Regions from separate parts of the Beutenbergia cavernae DSM 12333 genome, predicted to be linked through region 1. Evidence: riboswitches for the same ligand, from Rfam matches in the RefSeq annotation. Region 1 holds a riboswitch; each other region holds the start of a gene.
What was found. A riboswitch is a leader RNA that binds a small molecule or an ion and turns the genes downstream of it on or off. The one in region 1 is predicted to bind S-adenosylmethionine.
Positions count from the first base shown of each region.

Region 2: another riboswitch for S-adenosylmethionine. It lies ahead of BCAV_RS01195 (methylenetetrahydrofolate reductase); the one in region 1 lies ahead of BCAV_RS21580 (LLM class flavin-dependent oxidoreductase).
Region 3: another riboswitch for S-adenosylmethionine. It lies ahead of BCAV_RS23290 (DUF1737 domain-containing protein); the one in region 1 lies ahead of BCAV_RS21580 (LLM class flavin-dependent oxidoreductase).

Region 1 covers NC_012669.1:1,871,695-1,874,954, reverse strand. The annotation lists gene BCAV_RS22500 (MerR family transcriptional regulator) at 1-112, opposite strand, end outside; gene BCAV_RS21580 (LLM class flavin-dependent oxidoreductase) at 159-1,166, opposite strand; SAM riboswitch class IV at 1,446-1,557, opposite strand; gene BCAV_RS08190 (bifunctional 4-hydroxy-2-oxoglutarate aldolase/2-dehydro-3-deoxy-phosphogluconate aldolase) at 1,655-2,281, opposite strand; gene BCAV_RS08185 (sugar kinase) at 2,291-3,250, opposite strand.
Region 2 covers NC_012669.1:257,056-260,315, forward strand. The annotation lists gene BCAV_RS01180 (sensor histidine kinase) at 1-609, shown strand, start outside; gene BCAV_RS01185 (response regulator) at 602-1,276, shown strand; gene BCAV_RS01190 (GNAT family N-acetyltransferase) at 1,287-1,778, shown strand; SAM riboswitch class I at 1,834-1,936, shown strand; gene BCAV_RS01195 (methylenetetrahydrofolate reductase) at 1,985-2,998, shown strand; gene metE (5-methyltetrahydropteroyltriglutamate--homocysteine S-methyltransferase) at 2,995-3,260, shown strand, end outside.
Region 3 covers NC_012669.1:567,719-570,978, forward strand. The annotation lists gene BCAV_RS02565 (hypothetical protein) at 1-156, shown strand, start outside; gene BCAV_RS02570 (hypothetical protein) at 236-1,624, shown strand; SAM riboswitch class I at 1,894-1,986, shown strand; partial or broken gene BCAV_RS23290 (DUF1737 domain-containing protein) at 2,063-2,206, shown strand; gene BCAV_RS02580 (rhodanese-like domain-containing protein) at 2,230-2,688, shown strand; gene BCAV_RS02585 (O-succinylhomoserine sulfhydrylase) at 2,705-3,260, shown strand, end outside.

The sequences.
Region 1 (3,260 bases):
CGGGCCGCAGCAGCCCGTTCGCGTCGTAGAGCCGGAGCGCCTTGTGCGAGAGTCCCGACGCGCGCGCGAACTCCCCCGTCGTGAGCTCCTCGGCCTCCGCACGTGTCCCCACGCCCGGGAGCGTACGCCGGTCCGCGGACCCGCCCCGGGCCGGAGCGTCAGACGGTGACGGAACGCGCCCCGGTCCGGCGTGCCCGCAACGGCGCCCCCGACGGGTCGCCCAGGAGCCCGCGCGAGACGAGCTCGGGCGTGACGTCCCGGGCCAGCGCCACGACGTCCGCGGGCAGGGACCCGGGCAGGACGACGACGCCGTCAGCGGCCTCGGCGCGCACCCACTCCTCGACGACGTCGGCTGCGTGGGCCGGCGTCCCGGCGATGGTGAGCAGATCCTCGGTGGGGTCCACTCCCCCCACGTCCCGGATGAGGTCGGCGCGGAACTCGGCGCTCGAGGCGTCGTCGGCGATGACCGTGAGGGCGTCGACGAGCACCGGCACGCCGTCGGGGTCACGACCCGCGCCCGCCGCCGCGGTCCGGACCCCGGCGCGGAGCGCTCGCGCCGCCTCGGGGTCGCTGACGCGCAGTCGCACGACGTCGGCGTAGCGGCCGGCGACGCTCACGTCCTCCGGCGAGCCGACCGGGACGACGAGCGCCGGACGGTCGCCGCCCGGCCGGTCCGGTGCGGCCTCCCAGACGCGGAGGATCTCCGCGAACACGCCACCGGCGGTGGGCGACGGCGTCACCTGCCAGGCCCCGAGACCTCCCGAGCGGGCGTGCAGCCCGGCGATCGCGTGCGCGAGCCGGATGGGGTCGATGAGCCCGGCCGGCAGCGCCGGGACGAGAGCCGGAGCGTGGGTGCCGAGGTGGCGCGGGTCGGCGAGGCGGGACGCGACGACGGCGGGGTCGAGCCAGGCGTCGCGGCGCGGAGCCGCCCCGGACTCCAGCCGGAAGGAGGTCCCGAACGTCACGAAGTCCGCGCGTGCGGACTCCGCCAGCCGGACGTACCGGGCGACGTCGGACACGTCGATCCGCTCGTCGTCGTGGGCGCTCGCGCGGCGGTACGGCGACGACGCGACGCCGACGGTGGTGAGGTCGACGCCGAGGCGGAGCGTCGCGGCGCGGGCGGCGCCGGTCGAGGGGGTGTGGGCGGAGGTGGGCAGCGTGGTCATGGGGTGCTCTCTCGAGTCGAAGCTGTCGGGGGCGATCACCCGCGGACGGGGATCGGTGACGGCGCGCAGAAGGCGTCCGTCGGCGGGGACGACCGCGAAGGACCCGGGCGCGTGGCCCGAGGTGGCCGGGCGTCAGGCGCCCGGTGCGACGGCGGTCGTCAGCCGGTACAGCGACAGCTGGGACACATGACGGATCGACCGGCGCCGGAGCGCGCGGCGATGCCGTGGCGGGAGGTGCGAGAGGCGGGGCGTTCGATCATGTCCGTGGTGTCCTCGGCAGCGATGCGCTTGACCTGACAGGTAGCCAGGCCCAGGTCGTCACCCGGGGCACCCCACCGCACAGGAGGGTTGCCGACCAGCGAGCCGGGGCTTGATGCTGGTACTCGAGACCGTGAGGACGACGCTAGGCGAGCCGGGCGCGCGCTGTCAACGCGGCGTGCGGCGTGTCACACCGCGGGCCGTCCCGTCTCGGACCGTGGACGGCGTTGTCAGCTACGCCGGGCGATGACGTCGGCGAGGCGGTCCACCTGCGACCGGTCCGCGAGCGCCGACCCGACGGCCACGGTGCTCGCGCCGCCGTCGAGGAACTCCTCGGCGTTCGAGGCGTCGATGCCCCCGGTCGCCACGAACCGCACCTGCGGGAACGGCCCGTGCATCGCCCGGAACCACGACGGCGTGAGCAGCGAGGCCGGGAAGGCCTTCACCCATGTGCATCCGAGCGCGACGGCGCGCTGGATCTCGCTCGCGGTCGCGACCCCAGGCAGGTGTGGCAGGCCCGCCGCACGAGACGCGGCGACGACGTCGGGGTCCAGGCCGGGGGCGATGGTGAACGCCGCTCCGGCCCGCGCGACAGCGTCGACCCGGTCGCTCGTCGTGATGGTGCCGGCCCCGACCAGCAGGCCGCGCTCGCGGCCGGCGGCGACGACGGCCTCGAGCGCGGGCAGGTACCGCTCCTCCTGGATCGGTACCTCGACGAGCGCGATGCCGACGTCCCACGCGCGCTGCGCGAGCTCGACCGCCGGCGCGGCGTCCATCCCCCGGAACAGGGCCATCACCGGGCTGGCCGACATGATCGTGCCGATGTCCGGCGTGGTTCCGCTCTCGTGCGTGCTCATGACTCTCCTTCAGCGTTGCAGCGTCGCGCGCTGCGCCCGCCAGTCCTCGTACTCCGCCAGGGGTGGGAATCCGGTGTAGTCGCCGTGGTGCTCGACGACGCGGGCGGCCGTCCACGCGCCCGAGCGGACGGCGTCGGGCAGCGGGCCGCCGTCGAGCACGACGTGCAGGTAGCCGGCGGTGAACGCGTCACCGGCGCCGACCGTGTCGACGACGCGGGCGGGCGCGGCCGGGATCTCCACCTCGGCGTCCCCGTCCGTGGCCATCGCCCCCTCCTCGCCGAGGCGGACGACGACGGTCGGGACGCCGTCGGCCAGGAGCGCCGCCATCGCGCGGTGCGGGTCGGCGTGCCCGGTCAGCACCTGGGCCTCCTCGCCGCTGAGGAGCAGGTGGTCGACGTCGGGCAGCAGGTCCCGGGTGGTGCGGGCGGCGTCGGCCTCGGTGGTCAGGCGACGGCGCAGGTTCATGTCGAAGCTGACGACGGCGCCCCGCGCCTTCGCCCCGGTGACGAACGTCCGCAGCGCGGCGGCGGGCCCGTCACCGAGCGCCGCGGTGATGCCGGTGGCGTGGACGAGCCGCGACGACGGCGGGGCGGCGCCGAGGTCCGCGCCGGCGTGCGCGAACGCGGACGTCGACCGGTAGTAGTAGACGCGGACGTCGTCAGGCCCGACGACCTCCTTGACCATGAGCCCGGTGGGGTGGGCGGGGTCGGTGCGCAGGTGCGTCGTGTCGACGCCCTCGCCGCGCAGCGTACGCCGGATCGTCTCGCCCATCGGATCGGCACCGACGGCGCCGAGGAAGGACGTCGCGCGACCGAGGCGTGCCAGGCCGATGGCCACGTTGCCCTCCGCCCCCGCGACGCCGACGGCGAGCGAGGGCGTGGCGGCGAACCGCGTGCCCGGGGTCGCGAGGGACACCATCGACTCGCCGAGGACGACGGCGTCGAGCTCCCGCTGGGCGTCGGAGGTCACGCCCGGCACC
Region 2 (3,260 bases), 1.6 Mb from region 1:
GAGCTGCACGACAGCGTCGGGCACGCGCTCACCGTGACCACGCTGCAGGCGACGGCCGCCGAGCGCCTGCTCTCGCGCGACCCGGACGCCGTCCGCGAGGCGCTCCGCGCGATCCAGGACACGGGCCGGTCCGCCCTCGCGGACCTCGACCACGCGCTCGGCCTCCTGCGCTCCGACGACGCCGCCGCGCGGCCCGCCCGGGCGCCGGACCGCACGCTCGACGACCTGCCCCGGCTCGTCGCGGAGTCCGCCGCCGCCGGCCACACGCTGGGCGTCGACGGCGACGTCCCGCCCGGCCTGCCGGGCGTCGTCTCGCGCGAGGCGTACGCGATCGTCGCCGAGGCGGCCGTCAACGCGTGGCGGCACGGGTCCGGGCCGGCCCGCGTGCGCCTCGACGCCAGCGACAGCGTCCTCGGCCTCGAGATCGCGAACCCCGTGCCGACGACGTCGGGTGCCGGGCGTGCGGACCGGGCCGGGCGCGGCGTCGTCGGCATGCGGGAACGCGCGCACGTCGTCGGCGGCACGCTCGAGGCCGGCGCGTCGGACGCGCCCGACGGCGCGACCTGGGTCGTGCGCGCGAGACTTCCGTGGAGGAGAGCCGATGACTGAGCAGGTGCGGGTCGCCGTCGTCGACGACGAGCCGTTGGTGCGGGCGGGACTCGCGGCGATCGTGGACGCCGAGCCCGACCTCGGCGTCGTGGGCGAGGCGGGCGACGGCGCCGACGTGCGCGACCTGGTCGCGCGGACCCGGCCCGACGTCGTGCTCATGGACGTCCGGATGCCGGCGCTCGACGGGATCGCGGCCACGGCGGCCCTCACCCGCGACGCGGACGCCCCGCGCGTGCTGGTCGTCACCACGTTCGAGAACGACGACTACGTGCTCGACGCCCTGCGCGCCGGCGCGAGCGGGTTCCTGCTCAAGCGCGCCCACCCGGACCGCATCGTCGAGGCCATCCGGGTCGTCGCGCGCGGCGACGCCGTGCTGTTCCCGGAGGCGGTCCGGCGTCTCGTGGCGGCGTCGCCGGCGGGTGCGACGCCGTCGCCCGCCGACGGTCCGCACGGCGCAGCCATCGGCCGGCTCACGGAGCGGGAGGAGGAGGTGCTGCGGCTCGTCGCGGCCGGGATGACGAACGCGGAGATCGCCGCGCAGCTGTGGCTCGGCGTCGAGACGGTGAAGACCCACGTGGGCAACGTGCTCGCGAAGCTCGGGGCGCGCGACCGGCTGCAGGCGGCCATCGTCGCGTACGAGTCCGGGTTCGTCGTGCCCGGCGCCTAGGCTCGGTGCCATGGCCGACCCGGCGGTGCCGCAAGGGATCGAGGTGCGCCTCGCGCGCGACGACGAGCTCGAGCAGGTCGTGCGCCTGCGCTGGCGCTGGTCGAGCGAGCGCGGCACTCCCGTGGTGGCCGAGAGCGACCACGTGGCCGCCGCGGCGGCCTGGGCGCGTGAGCACCGCGACACCCACCTCCCGCACATCGCGCTCGATGACGGCGGCGTCGTCGTCGGCATGGCCTGGCTGGCGCTCACGCCCCGTGTGCCGGGCGTCGGGCAGCTGCAGCGCACGTCCGGCGACCTGCAGTCCTGCTACGTCGTGCCGGAGCGACGCGGCGCGGGGATCGGCGGTGCGCTGACGCGTGCGGTGCTGGCGACGGCGCTTGAGCGCGGCGCCGAGCACGTCACGGTGCACGCCTCGCCGTCGTCCGTGCGGATGTACGCGCGGCACGGGTTCGCCCACAGCGACCGGCTGCTGTGGGCGGAGGCCGCGATCGCGGAGGCCTGAGCCGCTGCCGCGCGGACGCCTCTAGGTCCGCTCCCCGCCATCCGTTACACTCGCTCCACCATCCAGAGCGGCCGAGAGTCCTGGCTCGACGACGCCGCAGCAACCCCCCAACGGAAGCCTCCCGAGGGGAAGGGTGCTAACGCCAGGTCCGATGGAGAGACCATGCAGGCACGTGCGTACCCGCATCGCCCGGCGAGGAGCCGGCGATGACGACGTCGACGCTGTACACCCCGGCACGCCCGACGATCTCGTTCGAGCTCTACCCGCCGCGCACGCCCGCCGGTGAGGAGCGCGCCTGGGAGACGGTCGAGGCGCTCGTCGGCGCGGATCCCGACTACTTCTCCGTGACGTACGGCGCGTCGGGCAGCACCGCGACGGCGTCGCAGTCGCTCGTGCGGCGCATCCTCACCGAGACGGACGTGCCCGCCGTCGCGCACCTCACCTGCGTCGGGCTGTCCCGTGAGCACGCGCGGGACGTCGTCGGGGGATTCCTCGACGACGGCGTCCGCGACTTCCTCGCCCTCCGCGGCGACCCGCCGGCGGGCAACCCCGACTGGAGACCGGCCCCTGGTGGCCTGGCGCGCGCGTGCGACCTCGTGGCGCTCATCCGCGACCTCGAGGACGAGCGGTTCGCCGGGAACGCGCACGCCGACGTCGCGAACCGCCTGTCGATCGCCGTCGCCGCGTACCCGGGGATGCAGGAGCACCCGGGGGCGGAGTTCCGCGTGCGCGACTGCGACCTGGAGGCGCTCGTCGCCAAGCAGCGGTGCGGCGCGGACTACGCGATCACGCAGGTCTTCTTCGACGTCCGGGCGTACACCGCCCTAGTGGACGCCGCCCGGGGCGCGGGCGTGCGGATCCCGCTCGTGCCCGGCGTCCTGCCCCTCACCGACCCCCGCCGGATCCGGCGGCTCTGCGAGCTCAACGCCATCCCGCTGCCCGCCGAGCTGCTCGCGCGACTCGACGCGGCCGACGACGAGGAGCGCGTCGCGATCGGGCTGACGGCGACGCTCGCGCTGGTGGCCGACCTGCTCGCCGCCGGCGCCCCCGGGATCCACCTGTACACGTTCAACCGCGCGGAGGCCTCCCTCGCCGTGCTCGAGCACGCCTTCGGTCGCGTGCCGGGCGCGGCCCGGCCCGGGTCGGCCGCTCCGCCGTCCCCCGATCACGCCGCACCACAGGCCCTCGTGGCCGCCCTTCCGAGACGAGGAAACGCATGACCCAGCACCTGTCCCAGCCCGAGTTCCCCGCCGCGACCGTCCTCGGCTACCCCCGGATCGGCCCGCACCGCGAGCTCAAGAAGGCCGTCGAGTCGTTCTGGGCCGGGCGCACCGACGCACATGCGCTCGAGGCGACGGCGTCGGACCTGCGCGCTCGGACCCGCTCGCACCTGGCAGCGCTCGGCCTCGGTGCCGACGACGCGTCGGTGCCGCTCGACTTCTCGTACTACGACCAGGTGCTCGACGCCGCGCTGGCGATCGG
Region 3 (3,260 bases), 1.3 Mb from region 1:
ACCGGGGCCCCCGCCTCGTCATCCGGGGGAGCCCGCGACCTCGCCGTCGTCGCCGCTCTCGCCACGGTCACCTTCCTGCTGCTCGGCGTCGCTCGGCTGCGCGACACCACCCTCCCGTCCGCCCCGGCGTTCGAGGTGCTCGTCTCTCCTGCCTGACGCGGCTCGCCGGCGCACGCGTGCCGGACCGAGTCCCCGCGCCTCCGGGCGCTCCCAGGTATCACGGCAGGAGAAACCCATGCATGTGTTCGTGAAGAGAGCGCTGCGCATCGCGCTCTGTACGGGCGGCCTCGTGGTCGCCGGGGCCGGGGCGGCCAGTGCCGCCGAGTCCGGCCTGCTCGAGTCGATCGGCGTGGACGCGCCGATCGACGTGTCCGTCGGCGTCTCCGACGTCGCCGTCGGGGTGCTCGGCGACGCGGCGGCCGAGCCCGCCGACGAGCCCCTCCAGGTGGTCCCGGTCATGCCGGAGGTCGTCGCTGGGCCGCAGGCGGTCGAGGCTGCGCCGACGGCCGACTCCGCACCCGTCGCCGAGCTCGTGGACGACGTCGTCGGCGTCGTCGCTGACGACGTGGCGGTGGACGTGCCGGTGGACGTGTCCGTCGACGTCTCGGACGTCGCCGTCGGGGTGCTGGGTGACGCCGGCGCATCGTCGGAGACGCCGGCAGCCGAGCCGGCGGCATCTGTGGCCGTCGATTCCGCACCGACCGGAGCGGAGTCGGAGGACTCGACGTCGCTGCTCGGCGATGTCGCGGTGAATGCCCCGATCGACGTCTCGGTCGACGTCGGCTGCGTAGCGGCAGGCGTCGTCGGCGACGCGGCGGCGGCCTGCGAGGAGCCGGCTGCCGCACCGGGTCCGGCCGAGCCGGCCGCACCGGCCGAGCCGGCGGCGGGCCCGGACGAGGTGTCGGTGGACGCCCCGGTCACGGTCCCGGTGGACGTCTCGGGGATCGCCGTCGGGGTGCTCGGCGACGCGTCCGCGGAGCGCGCCGAGGCCGAGGCGAACGGTCCTGCTCCCGCGCCGGCTCCCGAGGAGCCGGCGGCGCCGGGTGCGGGATCGGGCGTGCTCGACGACGTGCTCGGTCCGGTGGACGTCGACGCTCCGGTCACGGCCCCGATCGAGCTCGGGTGCCTCGGCGCGGGTGTGGCCGGCGACGCGTCGGTCACGTGTGCCGCGCCGGCGACGGCGACACCTGCTCCGGCCGAGCCCGCCGACCCGGGAACGCGGGAGGGCGGCGTCTCGGCCGGCCTCCCGGTGACGGTTCCGGTGGGCGTCGGGTGCCTCGGGGTGGGAGTCCTCGGCGACGTGTCCTCGCAGTGCACGACGACGGCCGCCGTCGACCCCGGTGACCCGGGCGACCCCGGTGACCCGGGCGACCCCGGTGACCCGGGAACTCCGGGAGACCCGGGCACCCCGGGCGGCTCTGACGACGCCGACCAGGTCGGCCCGTCAGTCCCGGGCGGGCGCAGCGTCGTCGTCGCTCGTGGCCCTGCGCCGCGGGAGGCGAGCGGTGAGCTGGCCGAGTCGGGCGCGTCCGACGCAGCGGGACTCGCCGGTCCCGCCGCGCTCGGGCTCGTCCTGCTCGGCGCCGGCCTCGTGATCGGCGCACGCCGCCGCAGCGAGGCCTGAGGCGTCGGCGGCGGCGGCGTCATCGGGGGCGTCGCCGCCGCCGGCTGTCGGTGGGAGCGCGTGTCGTTCCCGTCGATCGGCGTCGCACTCATCTCCACAGAGGCGACGCCGGCGCCCCGGGTGCGTGGTCTCTCCGACTGAAGTGGTGTCGGTGACCGCGGAGGGATCGCGCACCCGGTGCAGCGCCGACGCTGCGCGCGCCGTGAGCGAGCGAGCCATGCCTGCCGAGCGCGTTTGGAGAGCGCCGTGTGCGCGGCGTACCATCACGCCGACCATCCAGAGCAGCCGAGAGACCTGGCTCGACGACGCTGCAGCAACCCCCCGTCCGCGGGTGAGGGTGCTACCGCCAGGACCGATGGAGGAGTACGCGTGACTGAGCGAACCACCGACGCACCGCCCCCACCGTCCGGCGACCAGAGCGCTCGCCGGCGGTACCGCCTGCTCACCGGGCCGGACGACGGCAGCTTCTGCGACCGCGTCAGCGCGGCCCTCGACGAGGGGTACGTGCTGCACGGTTCCCCGGCGGCGACGTTCGACGGCGCTCAGGTGATCGTCGCGCAGGCGGTCGTGCTGCCCGCCGCCCCGAGCGCCCAGGTGAGGCCGGCATGAGCGCCGCGGCGACGCCGTCGGGCACGACGCCGCAGCCCGGCTACGCGGGCGACGTCACCCCGGAGCGGGCGTGGGAGATCCTGAGCGAGGACGACGGCGCCGTGCTCGTCGACGTGCGCACGCGCCCGGAGTGGGCGTACGTGGGCGTACCGGACACGTCCGACCTGGGCCGCGACGTCGTCCTGGCGGAGTGGGTGAGCTACCCGACCGGGGCGCCTAACCCGGCCTTCGTCGACGAGCTGCGCGCCGCGGGCCTGGAGCCGGGCGACGAGCGGCCGATCGTGTTCCTGTGCCGGAGCGGGCAGCGCTCGATCGGTGCGGCGCTCGCGGCGACGGCGGCGGGGTTCGGCCCGGCGTTCAACATCCTCGACGGGTTCGAGGGCGGCCTCGACCCCCAGGGGCACCGGGGCGCGCGCGGCTGGCGCGCCGTCGGGCTGCCCTGGCGCCAGTCCTGAGCGGGGGCGGCGCCCGATGAGTGATCCCCGGCCCCGTTCGCCGCTGCCCGAGGGCCTGCGGCCGGACACGCTCGCCGTGCGCGGCGGGCAGGAGCGCACGAACTTCGACGAGACGTCGGAGGCGCTGTTCCTCACGCAGGGGTACGTGTACGAGAGGGCGGCCGACGCCGAGGCCGCGTTCGCGGGCGAGCTGGAACGGTTCGTGTACAGCCGGTACGGCAACCCGACCGTGTCCACGTTCGAGGAGCGGCTGCGCCTGCTCGACGGCGCCGAGGCGTGCTACGCAACAGCGACGGGCATGTCCGCCGTCTTCACGACGCTCGCGGCGCTCGTGAAGTCCGGGAGCAGGATCGTCGCCGGTCGCGCGCTGTTCGGCTCGTCGCTCGTGATCTTCGACGAGATCCTCGCGAAGTGGGGCGTGCGCACCGACTACGTGGACGCGCACGAGCTCGACCAGTGGGAGGCGGCGCTCGCGACGCCGGCGGACGTCGTGTTCTTCGAGACGCCGTCGAACCCGATGCAGGATCTGGTCGACGTGCGCGCGGTGAGCGACCTCGCCCACGCGGCGGGCG